Regions from separate parts of the Planococcus sp. BI3 genome, predicted to be linked through region 1. Evidence: predicted binding sites of a transcription regulator. Region 1 holds the regulator's gene; the other holds the start of a gene.
What was found. Region 1 encodes LexA, which represses DNA repair genes until DNA is damaged. Its sites were predicted from a motif close to CGAACATATGTTCG; they were not measured.
Positions count from the first base shown of each region.

Region 2: a site for LexA is predicted at 1,824-1,837, ahead of parE (DNA topoisomerase IV subunit B). Genes of this name have one in related genera too.

Region 1 is NZ_CM155266.1:282,619-287,044, forward strand. It holds gene AC1MEO_RS01410 (Na-translocating system protein MpsC family protein) at 1-101, shown strand, start outside; gene AC1MEO_RS01415 (hypothetical protein) at 275-463, shown strand; gene AC1MEO_RS01420 (hypothetical protein) at 618-1,049, shown strand; gene AC1MEO_RS01425 (hypothetical protein) at 1,112-1,306, shown strand; gene AC1MEO_RS01430 (class I SAM-dependent DNA methyltransferase) at 1,406-2,140, shown strand; gene lexA (transcriptional repressor LexA) at 2,280-2,900, opposite strand; gene yneA (cell division suppressor protein YneA) at 3,067-3,384, shown strand; gene AC1MEO_RS01445 (YneB family resolvase-like protein) at 3,381-4,034, shown strand; gene AC1MEO_RS01450 (DUF896 domain-containing protein) at 4,093-4,326, shown strand; gene tkt (transketolase) at 4,415-4,426, shown strand, end outside.
Region 2 is NZ_CM155266.1:850,986-855,411, reverse strand. It holds gene AC1MEO_RS04295 (hypothetical protein) at 1-269, shown strand, start outside; gene AC1MEO_RS04290 (HesB/YadR/YfhF family protein) at 285-575, opposite strand; gene plsY (glycerol-3-phosphate 1-O-acyltransferase PlsY) at 598-1,188, opposite strand; gene AC1MEO_RS04280 (CoA-binding protein) at 1,319-1,732, shown strand; gene parE (DNA topoisomerase IV subunit B) at 1,852-3,822, shown strand; gene parC (DNA topoisomerase IV subunit A) at 3,819-4,426, shown strand, end outside.

The DNA.
Region 1 (4,426 bases):
AGATACTGAATCGTTCTATCAATGAAGTTTTTTTCGATTGGAGCTTCAATGAGGATAAAGGATATGCAGTTATAGCTTTACAAAAAAATGATAATAGCTAGAGCAGCTCTTCGGAGGTGCTTTTTTTTTTGAGGGGAAAATAAAATTTTAACACCTTAAACGGTTTACAGCTTTCATTTTGAGGTTATAATTAAGTGCAGCCAAGAAATTTAATAACTCATACTGAATTTTCCTTTGGAAGAACAAAAGGAGGATTTTGTGGGAGGGGATTAAATTGAGGAAAATTCAAGGACTTTCGAAACTGGTTGATTATTTAGAATCAGTAAATTATCCGTTGGCTGCAGAGCAGATTACAGATTTAATGTCGAAAAGAAAGATTCCGCACCGCAAAGCATATCAGGATACTGTGATCTTTAATTTGGAACACATAGACTGGTGGATTGCTGAGCAGCAGAAAAGATGATTATTAAATGAATATGCTTGAGTTAAGTTAAAGAAAAGGCCTCTGGTTGAGTTCTGCAAAGAATTTAACCAGAGTTTTTCTTTTTTTATGGTAACTTTATACACTTTTGTACGTCTGCTGTTATAATAATCTAAAAGCAAAGGAGAAATCTACTATGCGTTTTCTCATGATAATCATTATCTTTTTAATATTCTTTTCATTTGCTGGAATTGGAGCATATGTCGTAGGCCCGGATTTTTCGGTGGATCGCTTTGTTGCTAAAGCGACAGAAGATCTGCGGAATAATGGCCAGATGGAAAAAATAGTGGAGTATGTAGAGAATGATCCTCAAATGCTTGAATACATAGAAGAGGCCCAGATTGCGGAACAGCAGAGCCAGCCTTTGCCATTCCAAACAACTGAAGATGCTGCCGGGACAGTGATTAAAAAGGTGGGTTTAACTGACTTGGCTAAAATGAAGTCCGGAGTTGAAGATGGGACAATGTCTGCTGACGAAGTGATTCAAAAACTTGAAGAGGATTTAAATGAAGAAGAACTGCTGGCTCTTAAAGTCATTGTCTTTAAGGAATTATACAAACAGCAATAATGCTTTATATATGATAAACTGATTCACGAAGACAAAGCAAATAGATTGAAGGAGGCCATTGCATGAAATCGTTTCGAGTAGAATTTAATTTTGATCAGGGCAATACGATCGTCCACAGCGTCCAGGCTATGGATAAAGAGTCGGCATTAAGCAACATTCCTTCTAATGGCACTTATGAAATTTCCGATATGGAAACAGGCAATATTATTCGCATCACAATTAATTTGGTTAAATATATAAAAGTCAGCGAATTGTAGAAGGTTTCTTCTCAATAAGCTGCACGCAAGGTGCTGCTTATGCAGCGCTTTTTTTATGCCCGGAATTGGGAGAGGTCAATCTGATGATGGAGGGGTTTTATGAATTTTAAAGGTTCGAGTGCATATGATGAAAAAGATTTTTTGGAGAGCTTTCTGCAAAGAAGAAATCGGATTGAAAGCCCCAATAACACCATTGAAAAACCGGTGATCTATAAACTGCTCGGAGCATTTCAAAACAAGCGTGTACTGGATCTGGGATGTGGGGATGCGTTGTTTGGAAAAGAACTGTTGGAGGCTGGTGCGCTTCATTATCACGGAGTGGAAGGTTCAAAAGGGATGAGCGGGTTGGCGACAGCGAATTTAGCAGGTCTAGAGGCTCAAATCACGCTGTCTGCAATAGAATCATTCAGCTTTCCAGAAGGTGGGTATGACATCGTTGCATCTCGCTTAGCGCTGCATTATTTGCCGGAAGTGGATCAAGTGTTTCAAAACATCCATAAGTCGCTAAAGGAGAATGGGAAATTTGTTTTCAGTGTCCAGCACCCGCTGACGACTTCTTCTTTTGCAAGTAAAAAACCTGGAGAAAAGAGAGGCAGTTGGATTGTGGATGATTACTTTGAAGAAGGCGAGCGGCAGGAACCGTGGATCGACAAAATAGTGGTCAAGCATCACCGTACCATTGAAAGTTATTTTACGGCGCTCACCGAGGCGGGATTTACAGTGACGGGTCTATTAGAAGGAATGCCTGAGCGGCAATACTTCGAAGAGGAAGAGGAATACAGCAGAAGAAAAAGAATTCCGGTGATCCTGGCTTTCAGCTGCATCAAGCAGTGAGCAGCAGGTGGTTTTTACATAATGAGATTAAACAAAAAACACCTTCGATTTGGGCACTTGTGTAAAGTGGACCTTCTCGAAGGTGTTTTATAGTATTCCATTTAGTCCGGTTAATCTAAATTGTCCCGGTGTTTTTTGTTTAATGGATTTGGCGATAAACCCCAACAACTTTTCCAAGAATCGAAACCTGGTCCACGATAATAGGGTCCATTGATGAATTTTCAGGTTGCAGGCGGAAATAGTTTTCTTCACGGAAAAAACGTTTGACTGTCGCTTCGTCTTCAGCAGTCATGGCAACAACGATATCTCCGTTATTGGCGGTTTGCTGCTGTTTCACAATGACATAATCCCCGTTTAGAATTCCGGCTTCAATCATACTTTCTCCCATAATCTCCAGCATGAAGATATGATCATCTTCTGTGCCGTAGCTTTGGGGAAGAGGGAAATATTCTTCCACATTCTCAATTGCGGTGATCGGTATACCCGCGGTTACTTTACCGATTAATGGAACGTGCAATACTGGTCTTTTATCAATAAGCGCTTCATCAGTGCTGATTACTTCAATGGCTCTTGGTTTTGTAGGATCCCGGCGGATTAAGCCTTTGCTCTCGAGGCGGGCCAAATGGCCATGCACAGTCGAACTGGATGCCAGACCAACTGCCTCTCCAATTTCACGTACGGAAGGCGGATAGCCTTTCAAACGAACTTCATCTTTTATGAATGTCAGTATATCTTCTTGGCGTTTGGATACTTTTTTCAACAGTTTCACCTCATTTGAGTAATTCTACTTAATTTCTACCAATAGTATACCAACTCGGGCAATGAAATGCAAACATAGGTTCGAATTTTATTCTTGACAAAAACACCTGTTCGCCCTTATTATGAGAACATACATTCCGAACATATATTCTCAGGAGGCGATTTATTTGACGATCATCCGACAAAATTCTTATCTAATCGTATTTTTTGCTTTAATTGTGGTATTTACTTTTTATGCAATCCTGTCCCATAATACAAACAGTGCACAAATGAGCCAAGTTGAAATAGCAGAAGGCGATACACTCTGGACTTTAGCAGAATCGTTCAGTGGCACGACCCCTCATCATGAATGGATTGAAGATATTATGAAAGAGAACAATCTTTCGACTTCGAAAATTATTGCCGGGCAATCACTTAAGATTCCCAGCGACCAATTAAAATTTGCTCCTGATGAGACCATTAAATTTGCAGGTGATGCCGAATGAAGAAACATGCATTAATTTATTGCCGTGTCAGCACGACCAAAGATACGCAGGAGTCTTCCCTTGAGAGACAGGAAGAAGAACTCATGAAGTTTGCGTTTGAACAGTCCTATAAAGTAGAAGGTGTTTTTACCGATCAGCACAGCGGATATGAAATGGATCGTGATGGGCTGTTGGAGATGCTGAACAGCATCAAGACAGAAAAAGTCGATGCTGTATTTATCCAGGACGAAACACGGTTAGGCCGAGGGCATGCACGGATCGCCCTTTTGCATGTAATGAAGAAATACGGTGTAGATGTTTATACCCTATCAGATCGTGGTCCGATTGCATTAAATGATATGGATGACATGGTGCTTGAAATTTTGGCGATCGTAGAAGAATACCAGCGCAAAATTCATAATGCCAAAATAAAGCGTGGCATGATGCGCGCAGTGGAAAACGGCTACAAACCAGAGAAAAACCTAAAAGGGAAAGGCAATCCTGATGGCCGGGAACGTCTGGACCTTCCCATCGATCAAATTGTCAGCTTGAAGACCAATGGCCTGACCTTCAGTGAAATCGCTGTGACGCTTCAGGGATTCGGCTATCAGGCGAGCAAAGCGACAGTCCATCGCCGATACAAGGAGTACGAAAAACTGATGAAAGACTAAACCATTGCAGAAACCTGACTTTTTTTGTACTATATGAAAAGAAGAAAGGTGGATGTCTATGTTATCACCAGACAAATTAGGTCGTATAAATGAGCTGTCACGTAAATCGAAAACTGCAGGATTATCGAAAGAAGAGGCAACAGAGCAATCTTCTTTGCGCCAGGAGTATTTGCAGACTTTTCGTAAAACGATGCGCGGCACAATTGAAAATGTAAAAGTGATTGACCCCAATGGAAATGATGTAACTCCGGATAAGGTCAAAAATATTCGAGAGAATAAGTATTTGAATTAAATACTTATTCTCTTTTTCATTGTATTCTTTTCTATTGTTGACTAAACTAGTAATGGATTAAATTTTTTGTTTGAGAGAGGATGTTACTATGTCAACCCAC
Region 2 (4,426 bases), 570 kb from region 1:
AACAGGGAGTCAATAAGGGCCAGATTTCATTTTTAACCCATTACTGGGTGGATGACCGTTTTCCAGGATGCAGCACGGTCACTAAGGTCGGCTGCTGTGACCTGGAGAAGCTGGAATCCTGGGGCAGGCAGTATGGTTTGCAGCGTGAGTGGATGGATTTGCGGGGAAATTACCCGCATTTTGATTTGTTCGGAGATCGCCAAAAGGCCATTCTGCAGCGCGAAGGCCAATTGGAGCAACTGAATAAACTGCAAAATAAAAAAGCATGAATAGCTCATGCTTTTTTATTTTGTATATGAATAATCAAGTTCGTGCAAGTCATCATTAACGCTGACCTGTAGATTATGCCCATCAAAATACCAGACATCGGTTTGTTCAATAAAATAGGTGACTTGGTCCTGTTCTACTTGGACAGCCATCTCATGCGGATGATCTTTGGTTACGCCCAACGAAAACCCGGGCTGCAGCTTGCTGGAACCGCCATAGCGGACGAAAAAGCGAACTGCTTCTCCAGGCGCAACTTCCATCTCTTCCTTAAACCAGTCCAATGCGTCTTCACTGATGTTAATCTGCATATCACACGTCCTTCCACTGGGATTACCAGTTGATTTTCGGCTCTGTACCCGCGCGGATGCGGGAAATATTGGCGCGATGACGGAAAATGATGAAAAAAGCCAGAATGTAGATGACAACCATAAATAGGTAATCTCCTGTAATGAGTGCATAAATGGTGGTGTAGATGATGGCTACCACCGCCAAGATGATTGATGATAAAGAGACCATTTTGGTGATTTTCAGTGCAATCAGCAGTACAGCGACCGCCATGACGAACAGGGGCCATTGATAGCCGAGCAGAATACCGCCTGAAGTAGCCACTGCTTTGCCGCCTTTAAATTTGGCGAACACCGGATAAATATGGCCGATGACCGCGATGACGCCGAATGCCAAGGGATGGATATCGGTTGCGATGTAAAGGGGGATCAGTGTTGCAGCCGTACCTTTCAGAATATCCAGCAGGGTCACCGCAATTCCGGCTTTTTTGCCGAGTGTCCGGAAAGTGTTGGTGGCACCCAAATTCCCGCTTCCTTTGGTCCGGATGTCGGTGTTGTAGAATAATTTCCCGACCCATAAGGCAGACGGAATCGAGCCGAGCAGGTAAGCTAATAGAATGGGAAACAGTATAGTCATCATGAACTCCTTTAACACAACCTTATTTTGTAGTTCCAGTTTACCATGACTGAAGATCTTTGAACAATAGACGGGAGATTATTCAACAGGCAGGACGAATTCGTGTATGATAGAATAAAAAGGACAGGTGATGACCTTGAACAATCCTAGCCGTGAAGAAATCAAAAACGTACTCGACAATGCGAAAACAATTGCTGTTATCGGCCTTAGCCCAAACCCGAGCCGGACTTCCTATATGGTATCGGAAGCCATGCAACGGGCAGGTTATCGCATCATCCCAGTCAATCCGCAAGCAGATCGAGTGCTGGGTGAAAAAAGTTACGCCTCTTTGAGTGAAATTCCAGAAAAAGTGGATATCGTCAACGTTTTCCGGCGCAGTGAGTTTTTAGGGGATATTGCTGAAGAGTTCATGAAAATCGATTGTCCGGTGTTCTGGACCCAATTAAATGTAGTGGATGAAAATGTATTCAATCGCTTGGCTGACGCAGGGTATACAGTCATTATGGATCGTTGCATCAAAGTGGAACACGCCATTCTGAAATAAGGCATTACCGCTAAAGGGCGCTCAGCGCTCTTTTTCTATGAAGTTTGACAGATGGCTATAAAATAGAATACGATTAAGAGAGATTAATATGCGAACAAATGTTTGTTGGAGGGAATTAGATGGCTAAAATTCAAAGTACGGCATACAACGAAGAAGCAATTCAGGTACTCGAAGGCTTAGATGCCGTTAGAAAACGTCCAGGGATGTATATCGGTTCGACGGATACACGTGGACTTCACCATTTGGTCTATGAGATTGTCGATAATTCAGTCGATGAAGCACTCGCAGGCTATGGAGACAGAATCACCGTTACTATCCACGAAGACAATAGCATCAGTGTGCGGGATTACGGACGCGGCATGCCTACAGGAATGCACAGAAGCGGAAAACCCACTCCAGAAGTGATTTTGACGGTTCTTCATGCTGGCGGAAAATTCGGCCAAGGCGGCTATAAGACCAGTGGCGGCCTTCACGGCGTCGGCGCGTCTGTTGTCAACGCCTTGTCCAGCTTTCTGGAAGTGACGATTTACCGCGACGGCAAAAAGTACCGCCAGCGCTTTGAGAACGGCGGCAAGCCGGCCACGACCCTGGAAGAAATCGGTTCGACAAAAGAAACGGGCACGATGATCCACTTTTTGCCGGATGAAACCATTTTCTCTGTGTCCAAATACAATTACGAAACGATTTCGGAACGTCTGCGCGAGTCGGCTTTCTTGTTGAAAGGACTCAAGATCGAGCTGTTTGACCAACGGACAGAAGCCAAGGATGTGTTTCATTACGAAACCGGCATTGAAGCGTTTGTCGCTTATTTGAATGAGGAAAAAGACGTGCTGCATCCTGTCGCCTATATCGAAGGGCAGCAAGATGAAATGGAGATCGAATTTTCATTCCAATTCAATGATGGCTATTCCGAAACAATCCTGTCGTTCGTCAACAACGTACGGACCCGCGATGGCGGTACGCACGAAACCGGCGCAAAAGCGGCCATGACACGGGTCTTCAACGACTATGCCAGAAAAATCAACTTGCTGAAGGAAAAAGACAAAAACCTTGAAGGCTCCGATATCCGCGAAGGATTGGCGGCCATCGTTTCTGTCCGCATCCCAGAAGGCATGCTGCAGTTTGAAGGACAGACAAAGAGCAAGCTTGGAACCAGTGAAGCAAGAAGCATCGTTGATTCTGTTGTTTCCCAGAAATTGATGTACTTCCTGGAAGAAAATGCTGACCTCAGCGCTTCTCTGGTACGAAAAGCAATTCGTGCATCACAGGCTCGCATGGCTGCCAGAAAAGCTAGGGAAGACGCGCGAAACGGCAAAAAGCGCAAGAAATCGGATGCACTGCTGTCCGGTAAATTGACGCCTGCCCAATCCCGCAATGCCTCGAAAAACGAATTATACTTGGTGGAGGGAGACTCGGCCGGAGGTTCTGCAAAACAGGGACGCGACCGGGCCTTCCAGGCGATCCTGCCGCTGCGCGGAAAAGTCGTCAACACCGAAAAAGCGAAGCTTGAAGAAATCATGAAAAACGAAGAGATTTCAACCATCATCCACGCGATTGGCGGCGGGGTATCTTCCGACTTTTCGATTGATGATATCGCTTATAACAAAGTGATCATCATGACCGATGCAGATACGGACGGAGCGCATATTCAAGTGCTGCTGTTGACGTTCTTCTTCCGCTATATGAAGCCGTTGATTGAAGCAGGCAAAGTATTTATCGCATTGCCGCCTCTCTACAAAGTATCCAGAGGCATCGGCAAAAAAGAAGTGATCGATTACGCATGGACAGAAGCTGATCTGGATGCATCAATCAAGAAAGTCGGAAAAGGCTACACGCTGCAGCGATACAAGGGTTTGGGTGAGATGAATGCAGACCAATTATGGGAAACGACCATGAACCCGGAGACCCGTACGCTGATTCGCGTTACAATTGAAGACAGTGCGCGTGCTGAACGTGGCATCACCACCTTGATGGGGGATAAAGTGGAACCTAGGCGCCGCTGGATTGAAAATAATGTCGACTTCGGAATGGAAGAAGACAGCAATATTCTTGAAAATGATTTGATTCACGCTGAGGAGGAACTTGTATGACACAAACCGAAAAATTTCAGGATTTGCCACTGGAAGAAGTGATCGGCGATCGGTTTGGCCGTTACAGCAAATACATTATCCAGGACCGGGCGTTGCCGGATGCCCGTGACGGGTTAAAACCTGTTCAGCGCCGGATTTTATATGCGATGTACCACGAAGGCAATACCAATGACAAGGCATTCCGTAAATCGGCAAAAACTGTCGGTAACGTCATCGGCAACTACCACCCGCACGGAGACAGCTCTGTTTACGAGGCGATGGTGCGTTTGAGCCAGGATTGGAAGATCCGCCACATGCTCGTTGAAATGCACGGCAACAACGGCTCAATGGACGGAGATTCACCTGCCGCGATGCGCTACACCGAAGCCCGCCTGTCTGCTATTTCTTCTGAACTGTTGCGGGATATCGACAAACGAACAGTGGATTTCATTCCCAACTTTGATGATTCCGATATGGAACCGACCGTTTTGCCGGCCCGATTCCCGAACCTTTTGGTCAACGGATCGACCGGGATATCTGCCGGTTACGCCACGGACATCCCACCGCACGCCCTTCATGAAGTGCTGGATGCGGTATTGATGCGCATGGACAATCCGCAAGCGAC